4 regions of the Streptosporangium sp. NPDC002544 genome follow, and region 1 is predicted to be linked to each of the others. Evidence: riboswitches for the same ligand, from Rfam matches in the RefSeq annotation. Region 1 holds a riboswitch; each other region holds the start of a gene.
The links. A riboswitch is a leader RNA that binds a small molecule or an ion and turns the genes downstream of it on or off. The one in region 1 is predicted to bind cyclic di-AMP.
Positions count from the first base shown of each region.

Region 2: linked by a shared signal. The riboswitch ahead of ABT061_RS47565 (C40 family peptidase) and the one ahead of ABT061_RS21795 (CHAP domain-containing protein) in region 1 are both predicted to bind cyclic di-AMP.
Region 3: linked by a shared signal. The riboswitch ahead of ABT061_RS45655 (CHAP domain-containing protein) and the one ahead of ABT061_RS21795 (CHAP domain-containing protein) in region 1 are both predicted to bind cyclic di-AMP.
Region 4: linked by a shared signal. The riboswitch ahead of ABT061_RS09960 (C40 family peptidase) and the one ahead of ABT061_RS21795 (CHAP domain-containing protein) in region 1 are both predicted to bind cyclic di-AMP.

Region 1 covers NZ_JBEOWJ010000013.1:215,041-222,542, reverse strand. Annotated here, with positions in the region: gene ABT061_RS21810 (response regulator transcription factor) at 1-111, opposite strand, end outside; gene ABT061_RS21805 (branched-chain amino acid ABC transporter substrate-binding protein) at 468-1,613, shown strand; gene ABT061_RS21800 (hypothetical protein) at 1,635-2,408, shown strand; gene ABT061_RS21795 (CHAP domain-containing protein) at 2,533-3,243, opposite strand; cyclic di-AMP (ydaO/yuaA leader) riboswitch at 3,262-3,400, opposite strand; partial or broken gene ABT061_RS21790 (helix-turn-helix domain-containing protein) at 3,894-4,121, opposite strand; gene ABT061_RS21785 (hypothetical protein) at 4,291-5,259, shown strand; gene ABT061_RS21780 (DUF6716 putative glycosyltransferase) at 5,405-6,589, shown strand; gene ABT061_RS21775 (alpha-2,8-polysialyltransferase family protein) at 6,961-7,502, opposite strand, start outside.
Region 2 covers NZ_JBEOWJ010000066.1:18,375-25,876, reverse strand. Annotated here, with positions in the region: gene ABT061_RS47575 (M48 family metallopeptidase) at 1-1,150, opposite strand, end outside; gene ABT061_RS47570 (hypothetical protein) at 1,362-2,186, opposite strand; gene ABT061_RS47565 (C40 family peptidase) at 2,440-2,991, opposite strand; cyclic di-AMP (ydaO/yuaA leader) riboswitch at 3,074-3,233, opposite strand; gene ABT061_RS47560 (class I SAM-dependent methyltransferase) at 3,577-4,275, opposite strand; gene ABT061_RS47555 (C40 family peptidase) at 4,348-5,325, opposite strand; gene ABT061_RS47550 (hypothetical protein) at 5,477-6,109, opposite strand; gene ABT061_RS47545 (NYN domain-containing protein) at 6,173-7,435, opposite strand.
Region 3 covers NZ_JBEOWJ010000055.1:5,709-13,210, reverse strand. Annotated here, with positions in the region: partial or broken gene ABT061_RS48510 (HAD-IC family P-type ATPase) at 1-106, opposite strand, end outside; gene ABT061_RS45665 (four-helix bundle copper-binding protein) at 21-215, shown strand; gene ABT061_RS45660 (coiled-coil domain-containing protein) at 267-1,220, opposite strand; cyclic di-AMP (ydaO/yuaA leader) riboswitch at 1,503-1,651, shown strand; gene ABT061_RS45655 (CHAP domain-containing protein) at 1,664-2,185, shown strand; gene ABT061_RS45650 (hypothetical protein) at 2,900-3,346, shown strand; gene ABT061_RS45645 (DUF305 domain-containing protein) at 3,432-4,058, shown strand; gene ABT061_RS45640 (alpha/beta fold hydrolase) at 4,498-5,346, shown strand; gene ABT061_RS45635 (hypothetical protein) at 5,697-6,194, opposite strand; gene ABT061_RS45630 (M56 family metallopeptidase) at 6,241-7,191, opposite strand; gene ABT061_RS45625 (BlaI/MecI/CopY family transcriptional regulator) at 7,188-7,502, opposite strand, start outside.
Region 4 covers NZ_JBEOWJ010000005.1:287,637-295,138, forward strand. Annotated here, with positions in the region: gene ABT061_RS09945 (FtsX-like permease family protein) at 1-929, shown strand, start outside; gene ABT061_RS09950 (hypothetical protein) at 1,051-1,905, opposite strand; gene serA (phosphoglycerate dehydrogenase) at 2,138-3,727, shown strand; gene ABT061_RS09960 (C40 family peptidase) at 4,359-4,955, opposite strand; cyclic di-AMP (ydaO/yuaA leader) riboswitch at 4,943-5,173, opposite strand; gene ABT061_RS09965 (3-isopropylmalate dehydrogenase) at 5,315-6,361, shown strand; gene ABT061_RS09970 (branched-chain amino acid aminotransferase) at 6,533-7,502, shown strand, end outside.

The sequences.
Region 1 (7,502 bases):
GTCGGCCTGGCTCCAGTTGGCCGCCTCGTCGACGGCGAAGCCGGCCGAACGCAGCCCGGAGACGACGGCACCCCGCACGTCGGGATCATCCTCGACGACGATCACACGCATGGGACGAGGGTAGCGATCCGCCGGGGGAGTTCAAGACGAGGGTGGCGACCTGTCAGGAGAGTTCAACCAGCCGCGTGCGGAGCGGGCCGGGGGCGTCCGGGCGTTCACCCGCCCGGTCACCGCGTGTGATCACAGGGCATCGCGGAACTCGCATGAAGGCTCCTGACGAATCTCTCCTCCGGAGATCGGATCGGTTCCCGTTTCCGTGGTACTTCTCCCCCTTCACCGGATCTTCATCGAATCCTCATGATCATCATCGCAGAATTCATGTCGGGCGCCCGCGGTGTGGGACGCCCCCGTACGCTGAGGCATCCGCCAGGCGGCGGCTGGACGGCCTAAGCGCCTGGAGGCGATCGATGCGCAGCGCCCGCCGGTTGGCCGCCTTCGCCGCGGCGGCGCTGCTGGCGGCCGTGCCGGGGTGCGCCGACATCGGGGGGCGCGTCTCGGATCAGGGGCGCTGCGGCCTGCGTATCGCCTTCTTCGGGCCACTCACCGGCGAGTCCATGAACCTCGGGCGCAACATGCGCGAAGGCGCGCTGCTCGCCGTCGAACAGCACAACGCCCGGAATCCGGCCTGCCCCGTCGGGCTCGTCGACTTCGACACCCAGGGGGATCCGAAGCAGGCGCCCGAACTCGCTCAGCAGGTCGTCGCCGACCCCGCGATCATCGGTGTCGTCGGGCCGGCGTTCTCCGGCGAGTCGCAGGCCGCCAACCCGATCCTGAACCAGGGCGGGGTCAGCACCATCACCCCGGCGGCCACCGACCCCGGCCTCAGCCGCTGGGGGCGATCGACCTTCCATCGCATCCTGGGCAGCGACGCCGCGCAGGGACCGGCGGTCGGCCGGTACATCAGGGAGAGGCTGCTCGCGCGGAAGGTGTTCGTCATCGACGACATGAGCCCCTACGGGCGCGGCCTCAGTGAGCTGGTCATGAAGGAGCTCGGCTCGCTGGTGGTGCAGAGCGCCTCGGTTCAGCCGAATTCGGTCGACTTCCGCGGCGCGGTCTCCGAGGTCGAATCGGCCGCCCCCGACGTGGTCTTCTTCGGCGGTTACTACACCCAGGCCGGCCGGCTCCTGCGCGAGCTGCGCGACGCGGGCGTGAGCGCCGTCTTCGTCTCGGGCGACGCGGTCAAGGACGACGGGTTCGTCCGCACGGCGGGGGCCGAGGCCGCCGAGGGCGCAGTTCTCACCTGCCCGTGCCGGCCGCCGGAGAAGGATCCCGGGTTCGCCCGGCGCTACCGGATCCGTTTCGACCACGACCCGGGCACCTACAGCGCGGAGGCCTACGACGCCGCCACCGTCTTCCTGCGGGGCATCGACGCCGGCCGGACGCGACGCTCTGACATGGAGGAGTTCGTCGACGGCTACTCCGGCGCCGGTATCACTACGAAGATCCAATTCAACGGCGACGGCGAGCTTGCCGGCTCCTCGGTCACGGTGTGGGCCTATCGCGTCCGCGGCGGCCGGATCGTCGCCGACGACAGGCCGATCCCCGGAAACTGACCGCACAGGAGATCAGAAATCATGACAAGCCCCCCGATCGCCTATCGAATCCCCGGTCCGACCGCGTCGTCCCCGAGGTCACCGTCTGCCGGACGCCTCGACTGCGCGAGCGGCACCGTCCACCGCGCCCTCGCGGAGGCTCCGATCGGCGGGTACGGCATGCTGGAGGCGGCGCTCGCCTGGCAACATCTGCGCTCCGCCGGACCCGGGAACACCGGCGGAGGGACACACGCCACAGCGTCGCGTCATCTTCCCGTCGTGGAGACGCGCAGCGGGGCGGTGGCGGCACGGATCGCCCGGCTGCTGTCAGGGCTGGCCTGGGCCATCGTCACCCAGGCCGACGCCGGCGACACCGGCTTCAAGCGGTCGCCGGTCATGCGCGTCGAGGTGCCCAGAACGCTACACCGTAGGGTCCTGCGGGCGTTGACCAACGCGTGGCGCGACGCCCGGCGGCAGTTCGACCCGAGCGTCCCGGGCACCGCCACCGACGCCGACGCGGCCGTCGCCCTGTGGCGCATGGGCATTCTCGTCGCCGGGCTCGGTCCCAGCCACAACATGGTCTACCTGCGCACCGGCACGTCCACGATGGCCGAGATGATGGCAGCCGCCGCCAGGTGTCTCGGCCTCACCCCGATCGTGGACAATGTCCAGGGCGCCCCGGCGGTAGCCCTCTACCATCGGGGTGAGGTGCACTGGCTGCTCGCGGAAGCGGGAGCGGGAGGCGCGGCGACCATGTGGGTGCGCGGTGGCCGTCCCGCCGGTGCCGCCGGTACCGGCGTCGGGCTCTGGCCATGAAATCGCCGTCAGGGGCGCCGCTCGAGCGAGCGGCGCCCCTGGGCGAGTGCGGATCGGCCCGCGTTCACCGGCGGGGGTGCCGGGTGCCCGCCCCATGGGGGATGGCGCGGGCGGCGGGTGTGGATCAGCCGGAGTAGACGGGGTAGCCGTAGCCGACGACCTGGGAGACGGGCCGGATGCGCTGCTCGACGTTGCCGTTGCCGGTGTTGCCCTCGATCGTGGTGATCGTGCCGTCTCCGTTGTCCTTCTTCACGAAGCCGACGTGGTCGATGCCGTCGAGGCTCTTGCCGCCGGCCCAGTCGAAGTAGACGACGGCGCCGGGAGTGGGGGTGGTGCCCCAGTGATGGTTGTTCTTGAACCACTTGGCGTGGGTGACGGTGTAGGCGTCCCAGCCCATCGTGGGCCGGATGCCGGCCATCTCACCGACCCAGGAGACGAACATCGCGCACCAGGGGGCGTTGGCGTAGCCCTGGATGCTGCCGCCGTCACGGGCGACGGTCTCCTTGGCGCGCGGGGAGGACATGTACCACGAGTGGAACTTGGTCCCGCCGCCCTGGGAGTTCTCACGGACGCCGATCTGCTTGGAGGCGAGGTCCAGGACCTGCGCGGCGGAGACCTTGGGCAGCCTCTCGGCCGCGATCTCGAGCGGGGTTCTCGCGGGCCTGTGCTGCGAGACCTCGGAGACCTTCGTCTCGGCGGGCGGGTTCAGAGCGGTGTGGCTGTCGGCCAGGGCTGCGGAGCCCACGGAGCCGGTCGCCAGGACGACGCAGGCGCCCAGGAGGGCGCTCGCCACGCGGGGGGCGCTGAAGGTGGGGGTGAGGCGGTGCTTGGTCATACCGGGGTTCGACTCCTTGCTTCGCTTCCATGCCGCCTACCGGGTTAGCTGACGGGTTCGGGCTGGGAAGTGCCCTACGGCGCGAGAACGCGCTGATTCACCCCAGGAACGTGGTTCCCCGGTTCCGCAGACTTCGCGGATTCGGCGGCCGTGCTCACCGCGGGCGGAGGGGTTCCGCCCAGGTGGAACACGGTCGGGCAATGTGACGGCAATGCTTAGATCTATACAGACCCAGACATTTGCCATGAACAGGACGAACGTACGTCACTCGGACAGACGATTACAAGTAGGACACATTGCCCTGACTTGGTGATACGTCCAAGTCGCGGGGGTACGGCGGGGGGTCGCTTGGCCTGGGAAGGGGGCGGGTCACGCCCGTCCTCCGGCCGGTCGCGGCGGGCGGGGTCGCGGCCCCGTCGCGGGCGGGATCCCCTGTTTCCTCGGCGATCCAGCCGTGTGGTATCCGCCGGTGGATCGCCTGACCCGGGGTGGTATGGCGTGATCGGGAGGCTCGCCGGTAAGGGTGTCAGGCCTTAACTCTTTGCAACAAATATTCGATGGTAAAAAGTGTGGAGCGGATGCGTCCTCCTCCCCCGGAAGGCCCGAACAAGGTTCGGCGGCCCAGGGGCCCTCCGGCGGCAGGGCGGGCCTCAGCTCTCCTGGCCGGACCAGGAGCGGAACAGCGGGAGCAGGAACCGGTCGACCGTGTCCTCGACGAACTCCCGATCCAGTGGCTTGCCGGTGAAGAGCAGCCGGTACCACACCAGCGCCTCCTTGCCCGCCCAGCGACGGTAGATCGTGACCTTGCTCGCGCTGGCCCGCCTGGCGATCTGGTCGATGGACATCCGGTCGTATCCGACCTCGGACAGCAGAGCGGCCGTCGCGTCGAGGAAAGATCGCGCGCAAGCACGCGTGGGCGGCTGTTCATCCGTGGTTCCCCGGCGCTTAAGGCCACCGGGTTAGCTTGGGTCAGTCGTGAACGGGTCATCACCCGGCGTGGAGGACGGTCGAGACCACGCGCGGGATCAGGGTTCGGCCATCGCCTGGGTGGAATCCCCGCTGCAGATGCTCTGCGCCGTGGAGGCCCACCACGCGGGGCTGCTCGGTGCCCGCAGCCACCTCGTGCCCAGGGCGAGGCTCCGCCCCCTGGCCGTCACCGGGCGCGAGCTCGGGCGCCTCACCCTGCCGCCGGGCCTGGAGCTCACCGCCGCGCGGCCGGACATGCCCAGGCCGCGCCGGGGCGTGACCTGGGCGGTGGGCGACGCCTTCTCCGGCAAGGTCCAGTTCCGCTGGCTCACCGGGCGCCCCGGCCGTATCGTGATCGTCGACGACGGGCTGGCCACCATCAGGCTCCTGGAGTTGCTCGTCGGCCACGCGGGTACGCCCCTGCTGAGGGCCCGGGGGAAGGCGGGACGGCTCAGAACCGCCCTCGGCGCGGCGGCCGGACTCAGGTTGCGCGCCGCGGCCCGCTCGGGTCGGCTGTCGATCTTCACAGCGCTGCCCGTTCCCGCGGACCTGGCGAAGGCCGTACGGGCGAGAGGGGCCGAGCTGATCACCCACGACTTCGCCTGGCTGCGGTCGCAGCCGCTGCGCGTGCCCCGTCCCAAGGAGCTCACGGTCGTCCTCGGCACCTCGCTGGTCCGCAACGGCCTGATCCACCGCGACCACTACCTCGGCTGGCTGGCCGCTCTCGGCTCGGCCGGGCCGGTGGCCTACTTCCCGCACCGCAGGGAGGACCCCCACGATCTCGCCAAGGTCGGGGAGCAGCCCGGGATCACCGTCTACGGTGGCGGGATCCCCGCCGAGATGACCCTGCGCGGGCTGGCCGCCGGGCAGCGGGTACTGAGCCTGCCGTCCACCGCGGTCACCTCCCTGCGGGTCCTGCTCTCGGCCAGGGGCGTCCCGGTCGAGACGGTGGACGTCCCGGACGAGTGGTGGACGGTGGAGGCGGCCCCCTCGCTCCGCTCCCACCTGTCGATGTTCGCCCATCACGACACGGGAGCCACCGGGGCATGACCTCGTGACCTCGTGACCTCGTGACCCCGCGGCCGGAGGCCGGTGGCGTGCCGCCCCGGGATGCGAGCCGCGCCGGGTCCGCCCATGTGAAATCGGATATGAAGCGGGGGATCCCCGTTGGAGGTTCTCGTTGAAGGTCCTGGCCGTGGCCGACTCTGACTCCTACCTGAAGTGGGCGGCCTGCCTGCTGCGGGACCTGCCCTCGGGATGCACGAGGGAACTGGCGGTCATCCGCACCCCCATCACCCCGTCCCCGGCGCAGATCAGTGCCGCGGTCGCGGGCTCGGCGGCGGATCCGCCGGTGCTCTCGGCCCGCGCGCTGCGCCGGGCCGCCGAGCGGCTCGGGCCCGACGTGGTGCTCGCCGCCTGCACAGGGCCCGTGGTGGACGTGCTGGTCGGCGAGGTGCTGGCCGGGTTGCGGCCACGGCCGGTGTTCGTCTCGGGCCTGCCCGGCATCTCCGTCCCCGCCACCGAGAAGGCCTGGCTGTTCCGTAGCGGATGCGAGCTGTTCGTGCTGCACAGCGGGCGGGAGGTCGAGGAGTTCTCGGCGATGGGCCGCGAGCTGGGCGGGGGCGGCCAGGTGGGGCTGGCCCGGCTGCCGTTTCTGCGAGGCCAGGAGGAGGTCGCCCGCATCGGGCCGCGGGACCGGGTGGTGTTCGCCACCCAGGCCAAGGTGCCCAAGCGGAGACAGGAGCGCGAGAGCATCCTGCTGGCCCTGGCCGAACTGGCCGGGCGGCGGCCGGATCTGGACGTCGTCGTCAAGCTCCGTGCCCTGGACGGCGAGCGGCAGACCCACAATGAGCGCCACCACTACCAGCGCCTGTGGCAGTCGCTCGTGGAGGAGGGCAGGGTGCGCGCCGGGGCCGTGCGCTTCGCGGCGGGGCCCATGCACGAGCACCTGGCCCACGCGGCCGGGTTCGTCACCGTCAGCTCGACCGCCGCGCTGGAGGCGATCGCCCAGAAGGTGCCCCTGCTGGTGCTGTCGGACTTCGGGGTGGGCGCCGAGATGATCAACCTGGTCTTCGAGGACAGTGGCCTGCTCGGCACCCTCGACGATCTTTCCGCGGGGCGCTTCCTGGACCCGGACGACGGCTGGTGCAGGGACAACTACTTCCATCCCGGTGACGAGAGCGACTGGGTCTCGCGGATGGTCTCCCTGGTCGGGCAGGCACGCTCGGGACGCCTCGTTCCCGCCAAGTCCCTGCTCGACGGCCCCGAGTACGCCGCCGCCCGCCGTCGCGCCCGGATGCGCGTGGAGGTCCCGCCGAACGTGCTGCGCATCGGCTACCGCGCCAAGCGCCGGATGCGCCGCTACCTGAGTCGTCCGTAGCGCTTTGCCCCTCAGGCCGGAGGGTTGATAACCGTTCCGTCGTGGCGGGGCAGGGAACGCTGATTCGCCGTTAACGGCGAATCAGCGCATGCCGGCGTGACCGCGTCAGATACCGCTGGATGAGCGGGAACGGAGCAGGAAGGGTTCGCAAGCCTGTGGAGACCCGATAAGGCCACCCCGGTGGCGCGGGTCGACGAGGCAGGAAGCCGCAGAGGTACCGCACACGCGGTACTCATGCCGAAGAGCGCGTCAACTCAGGGCGCCGGGCCGGCACTCGCGCCTCGCCTCCGGACCGGAGGAGACGGCGCGGCACGGGGACGCGGGGCGATCCGCCGTTTCCCGCCCGTGCCGTGCCGCTGTGGCCGTCCGGCTCAGGGAAAGGTTCTCGACAGGCGGCTGCGGAGCCTGCCCAGGGGGCTCCGCTCCTGGGGGGCGGCGACCGGGGCGCCGGCCGGAGCGGTGGCCGATGCGCCGGCCGATGCGGTGGTGGCTGAGGTGGCGATCAGGTCCAGGGCGGCGAGCCGCCGGTGCTTGAAGTAGCGGTCGGGGCCGCAGGCCTGGAGATAGGCCGCGGCCTGCTCGCGCAGCCCCGGATACGCCTCGCTCCGCATGCAGTAGCCGACCGCGCCCACCAGGGCGGAGACGTCCACCGGCGGGGGCTCCCACAGCGAACCGTCCGTCGACAGGCGGGGCAGCAGGGCGTCGGTGATGGTCGCCGGGATCCGGTTGCTGTTCTCGTACGGGGAGAGCCGCTCCAGGATCAGCTTGCCGCCCACCGTCGCCACCGGGAGCCCGAAGTACCGCCCGGCGGTGATCAGAGCGGTGGAGAAGCAGCCGACCACGAGCTCGGGCCCGAGGGTGGCGAAGCACGACTCCGCCGGGACGCTCTCCGCCACCACGTCCAGCTCGACGC
Region 2 (7,502 bases), on a different contig from region 1:
CCGCCAGCCGTTTCTGCATGGCGGCGAACGTCGCCGGATCCCTGGTCAGGTCCAGCGCGTGGACGTCCGCACGGGCCTCGATATGCCGGCTCACCAGGTTCTGTGCCGGTCCTGACAGCACCGTGGCCAGGCTGAGCAACCCCATGACCAGGCCCACCGCCCTCGGATCGCCGATGGAGGAGATCCCCGCGCGGCGCCGCACGACCCCCGCCGAGGTCACCACGTAGAGCAGGCACGCCCCGAACGCCGCGCCCAGAGCTCCGACGAGCGTACCGGAGAGCACGTCGCCCGCCTTGGCGTGACCGAGCTCGTGCGCGACCACCAGCTCGACCTCGTCGGCGGGCGCCCGGAGCAACGTGTCGTAGACGACGATCCTGCGGGTCGCGCCGAATCCGGAGACGTAGGCATTGAGCGCGGTGGTCCGCCGGGAGGCGTCGGCGACGAGCACGTCCTCCACCGGCACGCCGTCCCTGGCGGCCATGGCGAGCAGGTCGTCGCGGAGTTGTCCGGCCTCCATCGGCCTGAAGTCGTTGAAGATCGGCTCGATGAGCACCGGATAGGCGAAGGAGGCCGCCACCGTCAGCGCGAACGCGCCGGCCGCCGCCGGGATCCACCAGCGCCGGTAGCGCCGCGCCAGCGCGACCACCGCCAGAACCATGATCGCGGTCAGCGCGGTGCCGACACCGATGCTCTTGATCCGGTCGACGGTCCAGGTCGGCCAGGTCTGGGTGGACAGCCCGAAGTCGCGCAGGTAGGTCTCCGACCACATCCCCAGCGGCCAGCGCAGCATCGCGACGGCCACCGACAGCGCCAGCACGCCGAGCAGCGCCCGCAACCACCACGGCCCCCGCAGCCGGCCGACGAGCCGCGCGCCCAGCGGGGTGCCCACCAGCACCCCCGCCACCACCAGCGTCAGGCCGAGGGAGAGGTAACCCGGTACGCTGACCAGCTTGTCGAACGCCTCGGACCTGGCGATCTGCTCGGCCGTGAAGTCGCGGGCCGGATCGGGGACGACCGCCGGGGCCCCCTCGGGCAGCGCCCGCCAGGGCGTGGTGAACGCCACGACCGCCAGCGTGACCACCCCCAGCGCGGCCAGCGCCCACCCCGCCGGCCGCACGCCCGAGGGCGCGTCCGTCGTACTCAGCGTCATCAAACACCTCCAGCGTGGAGCCCGAACCCGGGGCCCCGTCCTTTGGATCTTCTGCCTGCCGCGGTCGGCCGGACGGCGCCTCGCCGAGTCGTCACCGGTCACCGCGGCACGCCGCGGCTCCCTCCCGTGCCTTGCGAGGCACCCGCCGACCACTCCTCGCCACGGCGAGATCCGCCAGGTGAGCCCTGGACCGGGAAAGGACACAAGGATGTCAGGCGAGTTCCTTTCCGAGGTAGTCACGCCACGCCACGGTGAGTTGGGCAGGCGACAGGCCGAGCGTGCCGGCGACATCGCCGCCGTAGAGCCTCACCAGAGCCTTCTCGCCGAAGCGCTCCGCGATGAACCGGCAGGCGAGCCAGGCCTCCTCGTACGCCTGCGCGAGCCGCGGGGCGCCGGGGGCGAAGTCGGCGGGACCGGGGAGACGGGCGGGCAGGACTCCGGCGCGCACCTCGGCGGCCAGTTCGGCGGCGGCCGTCCGCACCGGGATCCCGGCATCGCGGTAGCCCACGTAGTCGGCGAAGCCCTCCGACAGCCACATCGGCACCCGGCCGCCACGGGTCGCGCCGGTGGCCACGTGCACGAGCTCGTGCGTGATCACCACGTCCCCGCCGGTCGTGCTGAGCCTCGCGTAGCCCGAGGGCAGGACGATCACCCGGTCCGCGGTCGCCATCGCGGCCAGGCCCCGGGTGCTCTCCGCTCCGGCGAGTGCCGCGGCCTCGGTGTCGGTGGCGGGGAACAGGATCACCGCTCGGACCGGCCCCCAGATCGCCGCGACCGCGCGGCGGGCCCGGTCGGCCCTGGCGGCCAGGTCCCGCAGGACGGCGGGCGCGACGTCGTGGCCGATCACGAGGGAGTGCTCGCCCCGGACGACGACGGCGGCACCGGGCCACAGGTCGCGAAGGCCGACGGGGAGTTCTCCGGCGCGGTGGAGAGGGCCGGCTCCGGCCAGGAGAGGTCCCGTCCCGGCCAACGGGCCCACGCTCATCAGCGCCAGCATCCCGGCGAGCACGGTGCGGCGCCCCTTCGGGACGGACATAACGATGTGATGCTAGCGGAACGCGGGCCGGCGCTCCGGCCTTCGGGCCGGGGGTGAAGGCCCGCGCGGGAGTGCCCGCCGGGGCGCGAGCGTGCCCTGACCTGCCGTGTTCTGCCGCCGGAGCGGAACGTGATCCGGTGGCGCGGATCCGCGCCGGCCCAGGCCGCCGGCCACGCGCTCGCGGCCTTCGCCGGAAACGGAGCGGCCCCGTCCCCGCACATGTGAGGAACGGGGCCGGCGCCCCTGCCCGGGCTCAGGCTCCGGGCCGGACCGCTCCGGCGAAGGAGGACCTGTAGTACCCCTCCAGCTTCACGATCCGGACCGTCTTGCCACTGCTCGGCGAGTGGACCATCCGGCCCTTGCCGACGTACATGCCGACGTGGCCCTTTCCACTGAAGAACATCAGGTCACCGGGGCGCAGGTGGCTCCACGAGACCTTCTTCCTGATCGCCCGGTACTGGCTGTGCGTGATCCGGGGGATGGACACGCCCGCCTTGCGCCAGGCGTATTTGACGAGCCCCGAGCAGTCGAACGCGCCGGGACCGGAGGCACCCCACCGGTACGGATCGCCGACCTGCTTCTTGGCCGTCGAGACGGCCTTGCGAGCCCGAACCTTCTGCAGGGCCGCCCTGCTCATCTTGGTCTTGACCTTGGTACCGGCCTTGGCCTTGTGCACGGTTCTCTTCGTGCTCTCGGCCTGCTCGGAGACTCCGGCCGCGGTGTTGACCAGGATCTCAGGGGTGCTGTCCGTCGTCGCCCTGGCCGCCGTCGGCCCCAGGGTGACCGCTCCGGCTGAGGCGGTCAAGGTGAGGGCGATGCCGCCGAGGGAAAGGCGGAAAAGGCGCGACAGACGGGTGTTACACGGGGTGGTAGACAGGATTTCTCCTTGGTGCTTCCACTGATGCCTACCGGGTTAGCTGACGGGTTCGGGCTTGGAAGATGCCCTACGGCGCAAATGCGCTGATTCACCCCTGGCCACGCTGTGTCGGGCCTTTTGGGTCCCCGGTTCCATGCCTCCTGGCTGCATAGATTCGGCGGGCCGCCGCGATGAGGTCCGTCCCCGGCAGGGGAACGGCGGCCGGTTGGATTTCTATAGGGACACCGGCCCGAAGACCGACATTCACCGCGACGGCATGGCTTGCACGTCGCGAGGCCAGAAGTTACCCCGATCTCCAACCTTCGGCAAAGCATTCGCCAAACAAGAAGATCAATAAGTCTTCGTGATCTTCCTGTTACCCCTGCTTAATGGCCATTTATGCCATTGAGATATGACTCTCGTCACACTCCCGGAATGACGCTCGACAAATCGCGATTTCTGTAATGTTCATCACATTTGCCATAATTCACGGTTGAAGCCGCGAGGGTGCCCTCTCCCGCCGCGGAGCACGGGTCAGCGCCGGACGCACGTGTAGGCGCCGTAGATCGATTCCCTGAAGTCCGCCTCGACGATCTCGAACCCGGCGGCGTCGAACATCGGCTCGAGAAGCCACCGGAAGGTGCTGTACTCGGTGCGCAGATGCTCGGCGTAGTCCTCGCGGGTGTAACCCAGCGCGGGATCGTCGGCCGCGCCGTCGAGCCAGCGGCCGAGCACGGCGTCGGCCTCGGCCGGCCGGAAATCGAAGATCAGGTCGCGCAGGCGCAGGACGCCCCCCGGCCGTAGGATCCGCGCGATGCGGTCGAGTGCGACCGCCTTCCAGAAGTCGGGGAGCTGATGGAGGGCGTGACGGGTGTAGACCGCGTCCGCGGGTGGCCCGGCGTGCTCGTAGGAGAGAAAGCCCGCCCGCACGCATTCGAGGTTGGCCAGGCCGTCCTCGGCGGCCCGGACGGTCAGGAAGTCGTGCATCGCCGGGGAGACGTCGACCGCCACCACGCGCCGGAACCGCCGCGCCGCGGCCAGCGCGAACTGCCCCGTCCCCGCGCCGAGTTCCACGACCGTCGCCGTCTCCCCCAGGCCGCGCCCGGCGAGCGCGGCGAGGTCCTCCCCCGGATCGGGCCTGCCCTGCTTGCGGTCGAACCCGGCGACGAACGCGGCGTCGAGGTGCTCGGGACCGGCATGGGCGAGTTCGTCGAGCATCCATGAAGTGATCATGTTCCGATGCTGGCAGCGCCACCGCGCGCGACGCACCCGGTTTTCCGGCCGCCGGGACCCGCGCACCGCGCGTCAGGGGCGGACGGCTCCGACGAGGCGACGGCCGTAGGCCGAGAGCGGGACGACCTTGACGACGTCGCCGGTCTGCGGGGCGTGCACGATCTGCCCGTTGCCCGCGTACATGCTGACGTGGCCCAGGCCCTCACTGAAGATGAGGTCGCCCGGCTGGAGGTCGTTCAGCGAGACCTTGCGGCTGGTGCCCCAGCTCCACTGCTCCCAGGTGGTACGGGGGAGGCTGACCCCTCCGCTGCGCCAGGAGGCCTGGACCAGGCCCGAGCAGTCCCAGCCGCCAGGCCCCGTGCCGCCGTACTGGTAGGGCTTGCCGACCTGCGCGAAGGCGAACTGCAGGGCGGCGCGGGCGTTGCCCGAGGCGGGGCCGCTGTACTGGATCCCGGTGCTCTCGGGGTTGCCCGTCTTGAAAACGTTGAGTTCGCGCAGGATCTTCGTCTGAGCCCTGACCATCTTGTCGGCCTTGGCCTTCTCCTTGGCCAGCTCGTCGCGCGTCTCGTCGGCCTCGCTCAGCGCGCCCTTGGCCAGGTTCCTGTTGAGCCGCAGCGCCTTGGTGGCCTCGTCGAAGGCACTCAGCGACTGGGCCCGGGAGGCCGACATCTGGTCGACCGAGGCCAGGCCGCTCAGCAGCGCGCCGGGGTCGGCCTGGTAGATCATGCCTTCCCAGCTGTTGACCGCGCCGAACTGGTAGGTGCTGACCGCCATCGCGACGAGCTCCTTGCGCAGCCCGGCGACCTGCTCGCTCTGCCGGGCGAGCTCGCTGTTCAGCGTCACGTACTTCTTCTTGGCCCGCTTCCACTTCTCCGAGGCCTGGTTGTACTTCTCGACGATCTGGTCGGCCTGCTCGTTGAGCTTCTCCAGCTTCTTCTTGGCCTGGGCGAGTGTCGGCTTCGGCTCCGCGGAGGCCCCGCTCACCGGCACCATCAGCAGCGCGAGGGCGAGCCCGGCCGCCACCGGTATCCGAATGAGTCCAACCGGCATACCCGCCACGGCCACGTCAACGCCTCCAGACTGCACAGACCTGCGGCGAATAGTACAGAACAAGTAAGGTTTAGATCACCTTTTCCCGTGTTTAGCCCTATAGCTGCAGGTAGCAGTCCAGGTCTCCCTGGGTGGCCCCCGAATCGCCCGGTCAGCAGGCGGCGATGTCGCAGATCTTCGCGGTCATCTTCCTGGCGTCGCTCAGCTGCCTGGTCCAGTCGCTCTTCGCCGGCTTGGAGTACTCGCCGCCCCAGAGGTAGACCAGGACCGCGTTGCCCTTCCTGACCAGCACGCTGCGGTCACCGCCCACGCCGGCCTTCTTGCCGTAGTAGACCTGCCCGGAGACCTTCAGCGCCTCGTCTCCGAGCCCGGTCAGGCGCGAGGAGACGTAGCGGTAGGTGGAGCCCGCGTTGGTGTTGGAACCACAGGTGGTCAGGGCGGAGCGCAGCTGGGCCACGGCTCCGGCGGCGGCGGCCTTCGAGCGGTACAGGATCACCTGCTCGACCTTCAGGAAGTCCGGGACACCGGTGAAGGTCACCGTCCGCGCGGCCGTCCTGCCGGTCGCGGCCGGCGCGGCCCTGTCACACGGGTCGACGGCCAGCCGGGCCTTCACCGAGTTGCTGACCGTCCAGTTGGTCTCGGGGTTGTCGTCCTTCTTCGCGGCGTCCTTCTCGTACAGCAGGAAGCCCTTGGGAATGCCGGCCGCCGCAGCCGCGGCGGCCGGTGTGGCAACGGTCGCCCCGATGGCCAGAACGGCGACGGCGAGCGTTATGATCTTCTTCATCGAGTGCCCCTGGGGAGATCGAAATACCTTCCGGTGGTTCGATGCGCCATCACCGGGAAAGGTTCACGCCCGCCCCAGACGTCTGAGAAGAAGCAGCGAGGGAACCGGCCGGGCGCCCATCCTGCGGACCGACTCGGCCACCTCCCGATCCGAGGAGACCACCGCGACCGCGCGTCCCGTGGGCTCGGCGCGGACCAGCTGGCGGATCAGGTCGTCGGCGATCTGCCCGGGGGCGCTGAACATCACCCGTACCCCCCTGGGTGCCGACACCGGGACCGGCCCGTTCAACTCGGCGCCGTCGAAAACGCAGGTCAGCTCGGTGCGGGTCTGCGCGTAGAGCGCGCCGAGGCCGGTGAGGAGGCGATTGCGCTGGTCGGCGAGGGTGAACGTACCGTAACCGGTCTTGGTCACGTTGTAGCCGTCGACGATCAGGTGGATCTGCGGCAGCGCGAGCAGCTGGTCGAGCAGGGCGGGGTCGTCGTCGGCGAGCGCCCGCGCGGGAACCGCCTGAACCCCCTGCCTGCCCGGCGCCACCGAGGCCACCGAGTCGGCGGGACGGTGGATGCCGGAGGGCAGGGCGAGCTCCCTGCGGAGCCCCGCGGCGGCGTCCTGCAGGGCGTCGAGCAGCATGCGGACCTTGGTGTCCTCCACGCTGCGGCCCTCACGGGCCGCCCTGCGCGTCGACTCCAGCTGACGCTCGGCGTCGGCCAGCCGCTCGCGCAGACGGCGCAGCTCGCTCTCCACGCTGCTCCCCGCCGAGACCGCGGCGGCCTTCGCCTCCTCCGCCGCCTCCCAGGCGTCGGCGGCACGCGCCTCGGCCGCCCTGGCCCGCTCCCGGGCCTCGTGCAGCCTGCGGCGCAGGTCGGAGACCTCCGAGCGCGAGGCCTTGAGCTGCTCGCGCAGCCGTTCGGACTCCTCCTTGGCAGCGCTCTTCTGGGCGGCCAACTGCTCACGCAGCCGGGAGAGCGTCTGCTCCTGCGCGGAGCCCTCGGCGACGGCGGCCGACCGCTCCAGGTCCTCGCGGGCCGTCTCCACCATGGCCGCCCAGCCGGGCGGCCGGGTCAGGTAGGCGGCGGCGGCCACCATGACGGGCTCGGCGGCCGGCGGGACCGCCCCCTCGGCGAGACTCGCGACCAGCTCCGGCCAGCCCGCGGTCAGCGTCTCCGCGACCAGCTCGCGGAACTTCTTGTCGGTCTCCAGTTGCGCGGCGATGGGCGCGCCACCCAGCCTGGCGCGTTTGCGGGGGTCGAATTTGGCGATCCCCTTCAGCGGCGGCGGCACCGAGGCGGCGGGCATGGAGCCGAGGATCTGGGACGCCAGTTCCACGACGTGTAAGCGAACCTGCTCGGGTAACGGACGAGACAGGCCCTCTCCGGCTGAACTCATCACGGCC
Region 3 (7,502 bases), on a different contig from region 1:
CGACCGGTTCGCCGTCGCGGATGACCACCGCTCTGGGAGGGGCCAGGTCGAGCAGGGCGCGGACGGCGTCGTTGGCGCCGCCGCGGGCGTGCATCTCGAAGTCGTGTGCCGAGGAGTGTGAAAAGCACACCAAGCACAGCCACTGCGCCATCTGTGCTCAGGCATGCCGTGCGTGTGAGCAGGCCTGCCGCGAGCTGCTCGCCACGCTGGGCTGAGCGAACACACCGGAAACGCGTCATCGAGGACGCGCCTCATACCATCTCACTTCAGTAGACCGATATGTGGGGGTGGTCGTAGTGGTTGGCCGTGATGCCACCGCGATCGGACATCATCGCCCAGGCTCCGCTACGGACATGCCAGATCCGCTGGCGGAAGATGATGTACATGATGCCCAGGCGCCGGGCGTTCTTGATCGCCCACGTGGCGATCTCGTCGCCCCGCCTGGTCTCGGCCGCCGACGGCAGGGCTCCTCCACGGCTGAGCATGAAGTCGCAGGCGCGGCCCAGCGGGTGCTCACCGCCACCCTGGACGCCACCGTCGACCCGGTAGCACCCGATCCCGAACTGCGGGCCGAACCGTTGTGCGATCAGCTGCCGGACCAACCGCATCCGAGGCGTGATGTTGTCGGGCCCCGACGGCAACTGGGGAACCCACGTCCCGTCGGCGCTTCTGGCCCCCGGGGTCGGATAGAGCAGGTCGATTCGGTCCTTGATCCTGTCGATCAGCTTCTCGGCCCGGTCCTTTTGGACGTCGAGCTCCTTGAGCGACTCGCGTAGTTCCGTGGCACGTTTCTCCGCCGACGTCTGCGCTCGGCGGTGAGCGTCGCGAGCCTTCATGAACTTCTGCAGCTTGGCGTCCTGCTCGCTCATGAGCTGCTGGGTGAGCGCCAGGCCATTCAGCATGGCGGTGGGATCGACGTCGCTCACCAGTGCGGAGGCCGCCCCGATCCCGCCGGTGCGGTACTGCTCGGCGGCCAGAAGACGGATCTCTCCCGCGGCCCGCTCGAAGTCCTGCTGCGCCCGCCGCAGGTTGCCGCGGGCCACCTTCTCCACCTTCTCCACCTTCTGCAGCTCGACCCGTCCCGTGTAGTACTCGGAGATCATGGTCTCTGACCGCTTCTGCAGCTCCGCCAGCTCCTTACGGAGTTCCTTGGCGGTGGGCTTGGGCTCGGTATGGCCTGCCGAGGCCACGCCCACACACATGACCACAGCGACGAACATCGAGACCAGAGCTCGAAATATGCTAGGACGCCGAATCCCACGGGACGCAGCCGTCACGCTTCTCCTCTCCCCGAAGTAGGGGGCCGCCTGTCGTGTGACGCCCCGTACTGAACTCCCTCCGATGGAGGCTAGTAGGTGATCCTGCACCAGCAGGACCATCGCGCCAAATCCGGCATGCAGTGCCCTGTACGAGGGCTTTCTTCGGCAGGTTCCCCTCCTTTCGGGCATTTCTTCTACTATGCTCAATCGTTACCGGCCGGTGATCTGTCTTCGAGGAAGGTGACCGGCCGGACGCCGAATCCTCACGGCCTCAGGCTGCGGGAACCGGGAACCCAAGTTCCAGTGGGGTGAATCCGCGACGCGCACCGCGGTAGGGCGGCTCCTGGCCCGACCCCGTCAGCTAACCCGGTAGGCGGTCGAGGAGAGGGGCGAACCGCCAACCGATGGATCCAATCGCTGAAGATCTGCTCGACGTGGTACGACCGGAACTCGGCTACCGGGAGAAGGACGACCAGTACACCAAGTTCGGCGCGTGGTACGCGGCCAACATCGATCCGGCCCCCCAGTTCAAGACCGCCCCCTGGTGCGACATGTTCATCGCCTGGGCAGCCAACCGGGCGGGAGTCGAGAACTTCGTCGGCGAGTACGCGTACACCCCGGCCCACGCGGTCTGGTTCAAGAGGCAGGGGGCCTGGTCCGACAGGCCCGAACCGGGCGCCCTGGTGTTCTACGACTGGTCGGGTTCAAAGGACACAGACGGGATCGACCACGTCGGCCTCGTGGAGAAGGTCGAGGGCGGCAAGATCCACACGATCGAGGCCAACGTCGACAAGGTGTGGTTGAAGCGGAAGGTCCGCGACGAGAGCAAGGTCGTCGGGTACGGGCTTCCACGGAAGGTCAAATCGAGCACCGTCCCGGTGAGCAGGTTTCCAGCCGCGATGCCGACCCCGGACAAGGTGTTGTAGAACCCGTAGTAGATGCCGATCATGCGTTCCCCGCCGAGCGCGGCGATGGTCGCCATTTCGAACGGGTAGATCATCATGGTGGCCAGGCTGAGGAGGCAGGTCGTGATGAGCGCCGACGCCAATGCCACGGCATACGCGAGCCAGGAGGCAGCATTCAGATGCTGGGGAGCCAGTGAGGTGCTGAGCGCCGGCGGTACGAACGATGCGCCCATCAGCCACAGCCCCCGGGTCATCGCCTGCCCCGATGTCCATCGCGCCTTGGCCCACGCGGCGATGCGAACCTGTCCGATGGCCGAGCAGTGCGAAGAGGGCGAGGATCCACCGCCGTCCGGGCTCGGGCCCGGACGGCGGCGTCGGCGGTCAGCGGGGTGGGACCTGGCCGCCACTAATTACTATAGTTAGTAGTAGATGTTTGTGCAGTGATTCATCAGCCTTCGATCTGACGGCCGGGCGGCTGTTCTACCCTGCGAGCCTTGACCATGCGATTCCTTCGCAGTGTCCCTATCGTTCACTTCCTGGTCACGATGTCCAGACCACTGCGTCATGCCGGCCGCTTATGCCCAGGTCGGGCAGGATCGCGAGCTCACGTCGTGTGTCTCGTGGCTGTTCGCTCCCACGGGGAGCTTCCTGCCCCATGTTCGCGCCGACTGTTCTACGATTATAGGTCGTAGGAAGATTGGAAAGGTCGGACCGCAAGCGCGAGGGGGGCGGACGATGGACGGCTCAGCCCGCCGGTCCACGTTGCTGGTGCTGTGCCGCTTTCTTCTGATCGCTCTGATTCTGGGCGTCGCCGGGATGCACACCCTGGGGCACCTGGACCACCGGCGGGGGCATGACGGCACGCCTGCCGCCTTCGGACACGCCTTTACCGCTGATCATGGAGTGCCGAAAGCACGCACCGTGCTCCGTCCCACCCTGATGCCCCAGGCCGGGCAACTGGTCTCAGAGCGTGATGACACTCCTCCGGCCCTTGATCCGAGCTCCGTCTGCCTGGCCGTACTCACCTCGTTTCTCCTTCTCCTCATCGGTATGGCGCCCCTGTGGACGCGGCAGATCTCGCAGGCCCGATCGGCCGACGCCTCTCCGACGCTGCTCGTCGCCCGCCCGCCCCCGCGGAGGACGGCCCTACGCCTGGCGCGTCTCTCGGTTCTGCGCGTATAGGCCGATCGCCTCCGCGGACGGCATCAAAGATCCGCCCGCAGACGATCGGCACGCAGATACGACTGACCGGAAAGAGATAGTAGAGATGTTCACCAACCGATCCGCCTTTCGCAGGCTCGCACTGACCGCCACGGCGGGAGTCGGCGCTCTCGCGCTGCTCACCGCCTGCGGAGGCGGTGACGACGCGATGACCGGCCACACCGGCATGACCAGCAGTGCCCCCGCTCCCGCCACTACCGCAAGCCAGGAGCCGGAAGCCTCCTTCAACGAAGTCGACGTCACCTTCGCGCAGATGATGATCCCGCATCACGAGCAGGCCGTGGAGATGGCCAAACTGGCCGAGACCCGGGCCTCCGACCCGGAGGTGAAGGAACTGGCGGCGAAGATCAAGGCCGCGCAGGGGCCGGAGATCGCCACCATGACCGACTGGTTGTCCACCTGGAAGGCTCCCGCCCCGGAGGGCCACGGCGGGCATGTCATGCCCGGCATGATGACCGAGGAGGACATGGTCAAGCTCCAAAAGGCAAAGGGCGCCCAGTTCGACCGGATGTTCGCCGAGCTGATGATCGCCCATCACAAGGGGGCGATCATAATGGCCAAGACCGAGCAGAGCGACGGGGCCGATCCCAAGGCCAAAGAGCTCGCCAGGACCATCGAGACCGCCCAGCAGGCTGAGATCAAGCAGATGCAGGAGCTTCTCGACCGACTGTAGGCCATGAGTCGGTCGGCGGTGTCCAGATATGATCTACATCTGGACACCGCAGGCTTTCAGCATCGTGGTTCATTCGCCGCGTTTGCCAGAAGTAGTGCTCAAAGGGATTCCTTTGCCTGTCCCGCCGCGCTGTGGACAGGCACGGTCGAGCCGGAACCAGCCGGCCGGCTTTCACCTCTGCCTGACTTCTGTCGAGGAAATCAACTATGTCAAGTAGTGGTAGGGATCCCTTTATAGTGAACAATCGAGCTTAATGCGCTTTTGATCTACTATCATCTATAGTAACGAAGCTTAGTTGCGGCTAGTCGCTTCGGTCCGTGCTAAGCGGGTGGGAGTCGAGCCCTCGCCTGCGGACGACGTGCGTGGGGTCACCGGGCATATGTCGGCAACCGTGGGGGTGCCTGTGGAAACGGTGGGCATGCACGGCTCTCACCCAGACGTGTTCGACGAGGACGGGCTTGAAGTGAATGAGGCATGGGTCAATGGTGTACGTATCGCCTACGACTTGATTGGTGAAGGCGAGCCGGTGGTGTTGCTCGGAGGGACGGGCATGCCCATCTTCTGGTGGGACGCGGGGAATGTGCGATCCGCACTGGTCAGCGCCGGGTATCAGGTCCTGGCGTTCGCGGCTCGCGGCGTGGCTCCATCGGAGGCGCCGGCTCCGCCGTACAACGTCGACGACCTCGCCGCCGACGCAGGAGCGCTGTGTGAACACCTGGGACTCCGGGATTGCAGGTTCGTCGGGGTGTCTCTCGGCGGCTTCACAGTCGAAGTACTGGCCAGAGCGCGCCCCGACCTCGTGCGGGCCGGCGTCTTCATCGGGAGTGCGGGACCGACGACGGAATTCACGCGCATGCTCACCCGAGCGCAACGGGATCTGTTCGCCGCCGTCGGCACGTTGCCGGACAGCTCCCTCCTGGTGGAGACATTGCGCACAGCCGTTCCCTCGCATGTGCTGCAGGACGACGCCCCCCAGGTCACCGAATGGATCGAGTTGCTTGCACTTCCGACCTGGAGGCACAGGGACGGCCTGCACGGCCAACTCGCCGCAGTCTGGGATTGGTTCGATGAAGATCAGCGGATGGCTCTGCTGGCCAGGATCGCTGCGCCCTGCCTAGTGATCGCCTTCGAGCATGATCTCTACTTTCCGCCTCGCGGGGGACGACAAGCCACGGATGTCCTGCCAAACGGAGAATTCCTTGAGATCTTCCAGGCCGGTCATGCTGGGATCATCACTCATGCCGACATGTGCACAAAGGCCATGCTCGACTTCTTCGGACGCTTTTGATCTAGCGATCTGGTCGAAGGCCCTTGTAAAACCACCCCCTCCCGGTAGCTACGCGCGACTCACAGAAGCGCCGTGATCGGATGGGCGCCGATGGTTTCCTCGCTCTCGACCGGCTGAATGTGGGCGCACCGTCATCCGGCAGATAAAGCGCAAGTTCATCCGCTACACCGGTTGGGATCCCAAACGCCCCCACCCCGTCCAGCAGGCAAAGCCCCCAAAGCCACTGTGAAGATCGTATCTGCCTGCGCTCCCGGGGCCGACCCTTAAGTCAACGGCATTGCAAGAACCGGCGCCTGGGCGTGGATTACCCCCAGGCGCCCGCAGAAGTGGACCTCACGCTGTCGTGAGTGTCAGACGCTGTTCCGGAGCGACGAGGCCGGGCCGGAGGATCGAAGATCGGGCCGGCAGGAGCGCAGCGCCCGCATCCGGCGACGGAGAGCCTCGGCGAGCAGAATCACGGATCCAACGGCCAGGATGGGTTGCACGGGAGCGAAATAGGTGAACGCGCCGCTCACTCCGAGAGCCATCACGACAAGTTTGTTGCAGATAGGACAGCCGACTGCGAATGCCGACAGCAGTCCACCGATGAGGGTCCTCTTCTGCTGACTCGGTGGCGGCTGAACCGGGGCGACGTAGGTAGCGGTGATCAAGCCCGTGAGAATGGCCGTCAGTCCCCATACTGGATAGTTCCACCACAGCACCGGCGTCATCCTGGTGAAGAGCGACGTCTCGACGATTCCTGTGGGAACACCGACGGCCAAAGCGGTGACAACCGCCGCGATGAGTCCGACGAGCCATTGCCGAAAAGTCCACATGTGCAGCTCGATGTCCTTCCTGCCGATCAGCATCAAATTACTACTGTTCGTAGTAGTTTCGCCAGCCGTCGATGTCTGCTCAGGTGAGTGCGGGGCAGGTGGCCAGGAAGACGATCAGGGAGGGCAGGACGAGCACAACCGCAGGACCAGCCAGCAGCCCGCCGACGCCGAGAGCGCCGAGTATTTTCTCGCGCCTGCACAGCGCCGGTGACGCGGGTGACAGCAGCCGCCTGATACGGATCAGGGCGGTCTCGCCGCCCGCTCCCATGGCTGCGATCGGTGTCGACGCCCCGGCCACGGCGATCAGGGCCGCTGCGATGACGGTCCGCGGATGCTCGCGAGCGGCCACATCGTCGGCCAGTAACTCCACATGGCGGGGAACCTCCCTGCTGGCGCGAACAAAGAGAGGTATCCAGGGGAAGGCGCGAACCAGTGCTTGGGCGCAGGCCAGCAGCAGATGATGGCGACCGGCGAGGTGTGCCCGTTCGTGGGCGAGTACCGCTGCCACGTGCTGGCGTCCCAGCGTCGCCAGGGTGCCACTGGTGATCACGATCAGACCGCCACGACCGGGTACGCAGTAGGCGGCGGGTTCGTCGTGCCTGACGACAAGCGCACCCAGCTCGCGATCCTGGCGGCCGACGAGCCGGACGGCACTCCTATGCTGCGCACGGCCGCGCCGGCCGAGAAACAGCACGCTTGCTGTGCAGTACCCGACCCGGACGAAGATCAGACCCGCCGCGAGCAGACCTCCGAGAGCGATCAGGGGCCGTGGTGTCGCCGCCGCGGAATGGCCGGCGAGCAATTCGGAGCATGCTGTCAGTAGAGCCGCCAGCTCGTCTCCGATCGCATGCGAGGGGAAGGCGAGTTCCAGTCCCGTGAGCATGCCGGAGACGATCACCGATCCACAGCCGGCCAGCCAGACGGCGATGGACAGCCGAGGCGCGTGGCCCAGCCGCCGCACCCGGCCGATCAGGAGATGGAGTGTGCAGGCGGCGAGCGTAGTGTAGGCCCCGAGAACGAGGGCGATCATTTTTGGTGACCTGGCTGGTTGATCACCTTGAGGGCGGTTCCGAGCGCGGCCTGCTCGTTGGGGGTCAGGCGTTCGAGGAAGTGAACAAGTGTCACAGCCTGGTTCCCGCCGTGAGCGAACGCGTCCCGCATGATCTGGGCCGTATACGCTTCGTGGGTGAGAGCCGGCTCGTAGAGGTATGCCCGGCCTTCGGGATGGCGACAGAGGAGACCCTTCTTGTAGAGCTTGTCCATCACCGTCATCACTGTGGTGTACGCGATCGTCCGGTCACGTCGTAGGTCTTCAAAGACGTCACGCACCGAGGCGGGCCG
Region 4 (7,502 bases), on a different contig from region 1:
CGTCCGTCTGGATGGAAATCCGGCCCACCGCTGAGAACGCCGAGAACGAGAGGAGACGCTTCTATGGAAATCTTCCCATCGGAGACGAACGGCTGCTCACGCTCGTGCAGGGACGGCGGGACCCCGTGGCGGCGGCCGCGCTCGCCTCGGGAAAGGCAGTGGTGTTCGATCCCCGCCTGGTGCGGGACGGGAAGCTCACCCTGAACCCCGTCGTGACGGCGACCGCGGTCCCCTTGGGAGAGGCCGTGGTGTTCGACGACGAAACCGCGATACCCAGGAACATCGTGGTTCCCGCCGTCCTGGCCAGGGCCGCCGATCCCCGGCACGCCGTCGCGGTGCTGCCAATCGCCGCCGTACGGAACGCCGGGCTGAAGACCGAGCCCCGCGTCCTGTACGTCGACCCGGCCGCACGCCGGCTCACCGAACGGCAGGGAGTGACGCTGGAATGGGAACTCGCGGCAGTGGTTCCCGGGGCCGACCTCTACGTCGCCGTCGAGCGCGGATTCCAAGGCGACATCGTCCCCGAGATGTGGCTGCTCCTGGGCGCGGCGGTCATCCTGGTGCTGGGTGGCACGTTCGTCGCCACCGGGCTCGCGGCGGCGGACATGCGGCCCGACCTCACCACGATGGCCGCCGTCGGGGCGCCGCCAGGCACACGCAGGCTGGTCGTCGCCGGGCAGGCCGGATTCATCGCGGGGCTTGGCGTGCTGATCGGCGCGGTGGCCGGCGCCGTGACGGGAGTCGCCGCGACCTGGCCTATGGCGGTTCGGACACACGGGGTCTTCTCATTCCTCCCGCCGGGCGTGCCGACGGTCGAGATCCCCTGGCTTCTCCTCGCGGCCGTGGTGATCGGTCTGCCGGTGCTGGCGGCTCTGCTGGCGGGGGTGTTCACCCGTGCGAGGGTGACCCTGACCCGCAGGACCGGCTAGCTGTGTTGACCACGAACGTTGTTGACAGTTGGGCCTGATCAATAGCGAAGACCTCCGATGTGGTGGAGGTGTCTAGGCTCCACACCACACACGGAGGTCTTCGTGTCCCGCGAGCCCGGAGTCAGTCGGTGACGTCGGCGCAGACCACGTGCGCGCCCAGCTCGACCATCCGCTGCTCGCTGCGGGCGTCGGCGACCCTGGCCATCAGGATCGGCGCCTCGCTCGCGGCGAGCTGCGGCAACCGGGCGCGCACCCCGCGATGGATGTCCCTGACCACGTCCTCGGCCGCCGACATGTGCACCTTCACGTGCAGCATGATTCCCGGGGCACCGGAGGAGGTGCTGGCCTCGGAGATCCACACGTGATGGACGAGCGGGTAGTCGACGAGCAGGTGCGAGATCGCGGCGCGCAGCGCGGGCAGGATCGGGTGCTCGCACCGCCGGTAGCCGGGATCCACCATCTGCATCGGCCCCGACAGATGGGGCCGGGGCGCGGGGATCCACGGCTGGGCGGGTGCGGCGGGCACCGGCGTCCGCTGCGGGCGCACCGGCGCGGGACGCGAGACCGTGGCCATCGCCCCGGTCGCGTACGCCGTCGGCGTCGCGCTCGACAGCACGGGCGCGGGGCCGCTGCGCTTCGAGAGCAGGTACCGCTGGAGATCCTCGATCGGCACGGCCGCGGCTGCGGGTCCCGCCGCGTCGATCACTATCTCCCGCACGCCGGTGACCCGCTGGATGTCGAGGACCGTGTCGGCGTCGCACGCCGACAGTGAGTGGCCGCCACGGTGCCGCGCGTAGGTGTCCGCCGAGGTGTACCCGAGCAGGACACGCTCACCGGCCTGCGTCGTGCCGAGCACGACGGAGCGGTCAGGTCGCACGGCGACCAGGAGTCCCCATTCGGCAAGCGCCGCCAGCAGCCGGTGCGGCTCGCCGTGCTGCGCGAGGACGTTGCCGAGAGCGGGGTTCCCGATGCTCATATGAGGAACGATAGGTAGTGACCCACGGCTTATCAGGGTAATCGCGAAGTTTTCTTAGGATCAAGACCAACTTGAATTTTTGGCGCATGGGATGCGTCAGGGGCGGGTACCGGCGTGCTGGATCATGGAGGCGGTCGCGTCTCGCATCTCGGGACACTCGTGAATACGTTCACAAGCGCCGATAGACTACGTGAGGTCCGTGCACCCTCACCGCCTAGTAAGGATCCAGCCTGTGAACAAGCCCGTCGTACTGGTCGCCGAGGAACTTTCCGAGGCCGGTCTCGCGGTCCTGGGCGCGGACTTCGAAGTCCGCCACACCGACGGCGCCGACCGTGCCCAGTTCCTGCCCGCGCTCGCCGACGTGGACGCGCTCATCGTGCGCAGCGCCACGCAGGTCGACGCCGAGGCGATCGCCCACGCGCCCAAGCTCCGCGTCGTCGCCCGCGCCGGTGTCGGTCTGGACAACGTCGACGTGGAGGCCGCCACCAAGGCAGGCGTCATGGTGGTCAACGCGCCGACCTCCAACATCACCAGCGCCGCCGAGCACACCGTCGCGCTGATCCTCGCCTCCGCCCGCAACGTCGCCCAGGCGCACTCCGCGCTCAAGGGCGGCGAGTGGAAGCGCTCGAAGTACACCGGCGTGGAGCTCGACGAGAAGGTCGTCGCCATCCTCGGTCTCGGCAAGATCGGCCAGCTGGTCGCGCAGCGCCTCCAGCCGTTCGGTGTCGAGCTGATCGCCTACGACCCCTACCTGCAGCCGGCCCGCGCCGCGCAGATGGGCGTCCGCCTGGTCACGCTGGAGGAGGCCCTGCGCGAGGCCGACTTCATCACGGTGCACCTGCCCAAGTCCAAGGAGACCATCGGCCTCATCGGTGACAGGGAGCTGCACGCGGTCAAGCCGAACGTCCGCCTCGTCAACGTCGCCCGCGGCGGCATCATCGACGAGAACGCCCTCTACTCCGCGATCAAGGAGGGCCGCGTCGCCGGGGCCGGCATCGACGTGTTCCCGAAGGAGCCGGTCACCGACAGCCCGCTCTTCGAGCTCGACCAGGTGGTCGTCACCCCGCACCTGGGCGCCTCCACCCACGAGGCCCAGGAGAAGGCCGGCACCCAGGTGGCGCGTAGCGTGAAGCTCGCCCTGGCCGGGGAGTTCGTGCCCGACGCGGTCAACGTCCAGGGCGGTGCCGTCGCCGAGGACGTCAAGCCGGGCCTGCCGCTGGCCGAGAAGCTCGGCCGGGTGTTCACGGCTCTCGCGGGCGAGGTCGCCACCAAGCTCGACGTCGAGGTGCGCGGCGAGATCGCCGCCCACGACGTCCGCGTGCTGGAGCTGGCCGCGCTCAAGGGTGTCTTCACGGACGTGGTCGAGGACTCCGTCACCTACGTCAACGCCCCGCTGCTGGCCAAGGACCGCGGCGTCTCGGTCGAGCTGGTCACCAGCGCCGAGAGCCCCGACTGGCGCAACGTCGTGACGGTCCGCGGCGTCCTCGCCGACGGCCGTGCGGTCTCGGTCTCCGGCACCCTGTCGGGTCCGCGGCAGATCACGAAGATCGTCGAGGTCAACGGCTACCAGATGGAGATCGAGCCGACCGACCACCTGTCGTTCTTCACCTACACCGACCGCCCCGGCGTCGTCGGCGTGGTCGGCCGCATCCTCGGCGACCACTCGATCAACATCGCCTCGATGCAGGTGGCCCGGGACGTCAAGGGCGGCAAGGCCCTCATCGCGCTCACCGTCGACACCGCCATCCCGGCCGACGTGATCGACCAGATCGGCGCGGAGATCGGCGCCGACAGCGGCCGCTCGGTCGACCTGGCCGACTAGGGCCTGCCCCGCGGATCTTGCCGTGGCGAGGATCGGTCAGGCGGTGTCTCGCAGGGCGGAGGAGGGAGCCGTAGCGTGCTGCGGTGACCGACGACAACGCGGCGAGGCGCCGCCTGGGCGACCGCGGTAGGCAAAAGATCCAAGGGACAGGGCCTGGGCCCGATAGGCAAAGGATCCACCGAGGTGGCCGCCGCCCCGCATCGCGGGGCGGCGGCCACCTTTCGTCTCAGTATGTGAGAAGTGTGTACGCCGGGCGAGACGGTGTTCCGGCCGCCAGGTAGCCTGGGATGAAATGCGCCAGGTCCCAGCCTGCCGCGACGGGGCCTGACAGGGGTGGGCCGGCAACTCTCTGGCACCACGCCCCAGATCACCGGTCCGTGACCCGGACCCGTGACATCAGGCCTGGTCGGAGCCCTGATCGGAGTCTCGACCATTGCCCCTGCTCGCATGCGACCGAGACGAGATTCGCCATGTACGACATGTATCCCTGGAACCACGCCGAAGAGGTCAAGGACGAGGCCGCCGAGGCGCTCCAGACCGCCCTGGACCGCCGGGACAACGGTGGTTCCCCCATCCGCTGAACCTGTTCCCAGCGCCGGCGGGGTTCCCGCGGCTGATCAGCCGGCGTGTCTCATCCGCCGGTCGCGATCTCGATCTGCTCGGTCGACTTGACCCCCTGCGGATCGGGGCGCACCGCGCCGACGAAGGAGGACCGGCGCCAGGCGCTGAGCTTCTCCTCCTTGACCACGTCGCCGCTCCGCGGGGCGTGGACCATGTAACCGGGTCTGGTGATCATGCCGACATGGCCGAGGCCGCTGAAGAAGGCCAGGTCACCGGCCCTGAGGTCCTTCCAGGCGATCTTCTTGGAGAAGGCGGCGTACTGGTCGTTGGTGACGCGGGGCAGCTTGATCCCGGCGGCGCCGTAGGCGCGGAGCATCAGGCCTGAGCAGTCGAAGCCGCCGTTGCCGGTGCCACCCCAGACGTAGGGCGTGCCGCGCTTGGACATGGCCCACTTCACGGCCTTCTGCCAGGCGGGCCTGGGGGTCGCGCTTTTCACTGCCGCCTTCAGCCTGACGGTGCCGAGTGCGGGAGCTTCGGGGGAGGGGAGAGGGGCGGCGGCCAGGGCCGCCGTCGGCGCCATGGCCGAGGCCGCGAACACCGCGGCACCTGAGACGAGAATGGACAGGACGCGGGAGTACATCTTGCCGGACAGGATGATTCCTTCCATAAGGCCGGCCGGGTGAGCTGTCGGGCTCGGGCGTGGAGGCCGCCCTACGGCGCGAGAGTGCGCCGATTCGCCCCAAGGAATCCCGTGATGGCGGCCGGGAGCGCGCTCCGGGGGAGGAGCGGGTTCCCGGGGGCCCGGTGGATCCCGGAAAAAGTGGTTCCCCGGCTCCGTACGGGCCGGTAAGGGGGTGGTCCGTACGGATTAGGCATCGATGTGAATGGGGAGGACGATAACGAAACCTCGCGAAACGGTCAATAGGGAGCAAAAAAGGACAAAACGATCACATGGGTGGACGTGCGGACACGTCCGAAGAGTGAGACCGGTGTTCGATCACCGAGACGGACAGGTAAGGTGCCTGCATGGATTCGCGTAACATTCGCCTGGCGGTCATCCCCGGGGACGGGATCGGAGTCGAGGTCGTCACCGAGGGTCTGAAGGTCCTCGAAGCGGTCGGCACCAAGGTGGAGACCACCACGTACGACCTCGGGGCCAAGCGCTACCACGAGACCGGCGAGACCCTGCCCGACCCGCTGCTCGACGAGCTACGCGGATACGACGCGATCCTGCTCGGCGCGGTCGGCGACCCCAGCGTGCCCCCGGGCATCCTGGAGCGCGACCTGCTGCTCAAGCTCCGCTTTCAGCTCGACCACTATGTGAACCTCCGCCCGGTCAAGCTCTTCCCCGGCGTCGAGACGCCGCTGGGCAAGGCCCGCCCCGAGGACATCGACATGATCGTCATCCGGGAGGGCACCGAGGGCCCCTACGCCGGTGCCGGAGGCGCCATGCGCCGCGGCACGCCGCACGAGATCGCCACCCAGGAGTCGCTGAACACCGCCTACGGTGTCGAGCGCGTGGTGCGCTACGCCTTCGAGAAGGCGGTGGCCCGCCCCCGCAAGAAGCTGACGCTGGTCCACAAGACCAACGTGCTCACCTACGCCGGTGACCTCTGGGCCCGCACGTTCGACCGGGTCAGCGTGGAGTACCCCGAGGTCCAGACCGACTACTGCCACGTCGACGCGGCCTCGATGTTCTTCGTCAGCCAGCCGGAGCGCTTCGACGTGATCGTCACCGACAACCTCTTCGGTGACATCCTCACCGACATCGGCGCGGCGATCGCCGGTGGCATCGGCCTGGCGGCCAGCGGCAACGTCAACCCCGACCGCACCGCGCCGAGCATGTTCGAGCCGGTCCACGGCAGCGCCCCCGACATCGCGGGCCAGGGCAAGGCCGACCCGACCGCCACCATCCTGTCGGTCGCCATGCTCCTGGACCACCTGGGACTGGCCGACGAGGCGGCCCGGGTCGAGCAGGCCGTCGCCGACGACCTGCTCGAGCGGCTGGCCGGCTGGGCCGGCCGGACCACCCAGGAGATCGGTGACGACATCACCGCGCGAGTAGCCGGCTGAGGAAGCCGCCCCCTCGACCCCGATGCGCCTGGCGGCTCCTACGAGCCGCCGGGCGCTTTTTGTTTCCCACGCACTGCCGGTTTTCGGCATGGATGCAGTAGTTTCCCGTTACCCGGTCCAACGCAGAATGGACCCGAGGGTAAGCCAGACATCAAGATAAGGATCCGCGTCATGACCACCGCTCAGAAGCTCAGCTTCGACGTGCAGCTCTCCGACCACGCTCGCACCGCGGCCGAGCGCGAGCAGGTAATGGCGGCTCCGGGGTTCGGCCAGGTCTTCACCGATCACATGATCTCGATCGACTACACCGAGGGCGAGGGCTGGCACGACGCCCGGCTCATGCCGTACGGCCCGCTCAGCCTCGACCCCGCGACCGCGGTCTTCCACTACGCGCAGGAGCTCTTCGAGGGCATGAAGGCGTACCGCCAGCAGAACGGCGCGATCGTGACGTTCCGCCCCGAGGCCAACGCCGCCCGCTTCAACACCTCCGCGTTGCGGATGGCCATGCCCGAGCTGCCCGAGGAGACGTTCGTCGAGTCGCTGGAACTGCTCGTCCAGACCGACCGCGAGTGGGTGCCGACCACGCCCGGACACAGCCTCTACCTGCGCCCTTTCATGATCGCCACGCAGCCTGCGCTCGGGGTCAACTACCCCTCCAGGACCTACAAGTACATGGTGATCGCCTCTCCGGCGGCGGCCTACTTCGGTGGTGGGCGGGCGGTCAGCGTCTGGCTCTCCACCGAGTACACCCGCGCGGCCCCCGGCGGTACCGGCTTCGCCAAGTGCGGCGGCAACTACGCGGCGGCCTTCGTGGCCCAGCGCCAGGCTGTCGAGCAGGGCTGTGACCAGGTGGTCTGGCTGGACGCGAGCGAGCACCGCTACGTCGAGGAGATGGGCGGGATGAACCTGTTCTTCGTCTACGGCGACCGCCTGCTGACCCCGGCGCTCACCGGCACGCTGCTGCCGGGCATCACCCGCGACTCGATCCTCGCTCTGGCCTCGGACCTCGGCCTGCGGGCGGAGGAGGGGCGGCTGTCGATCGAGGAGTGGCAGCGGGGTTGCGAGTCGGGCGAGCTCACCGAGGTCTTCGCCTGCGGCACCGCCGCGGTGGTCACCCCGGTCGGCTCGGTCAAGGGCGCCG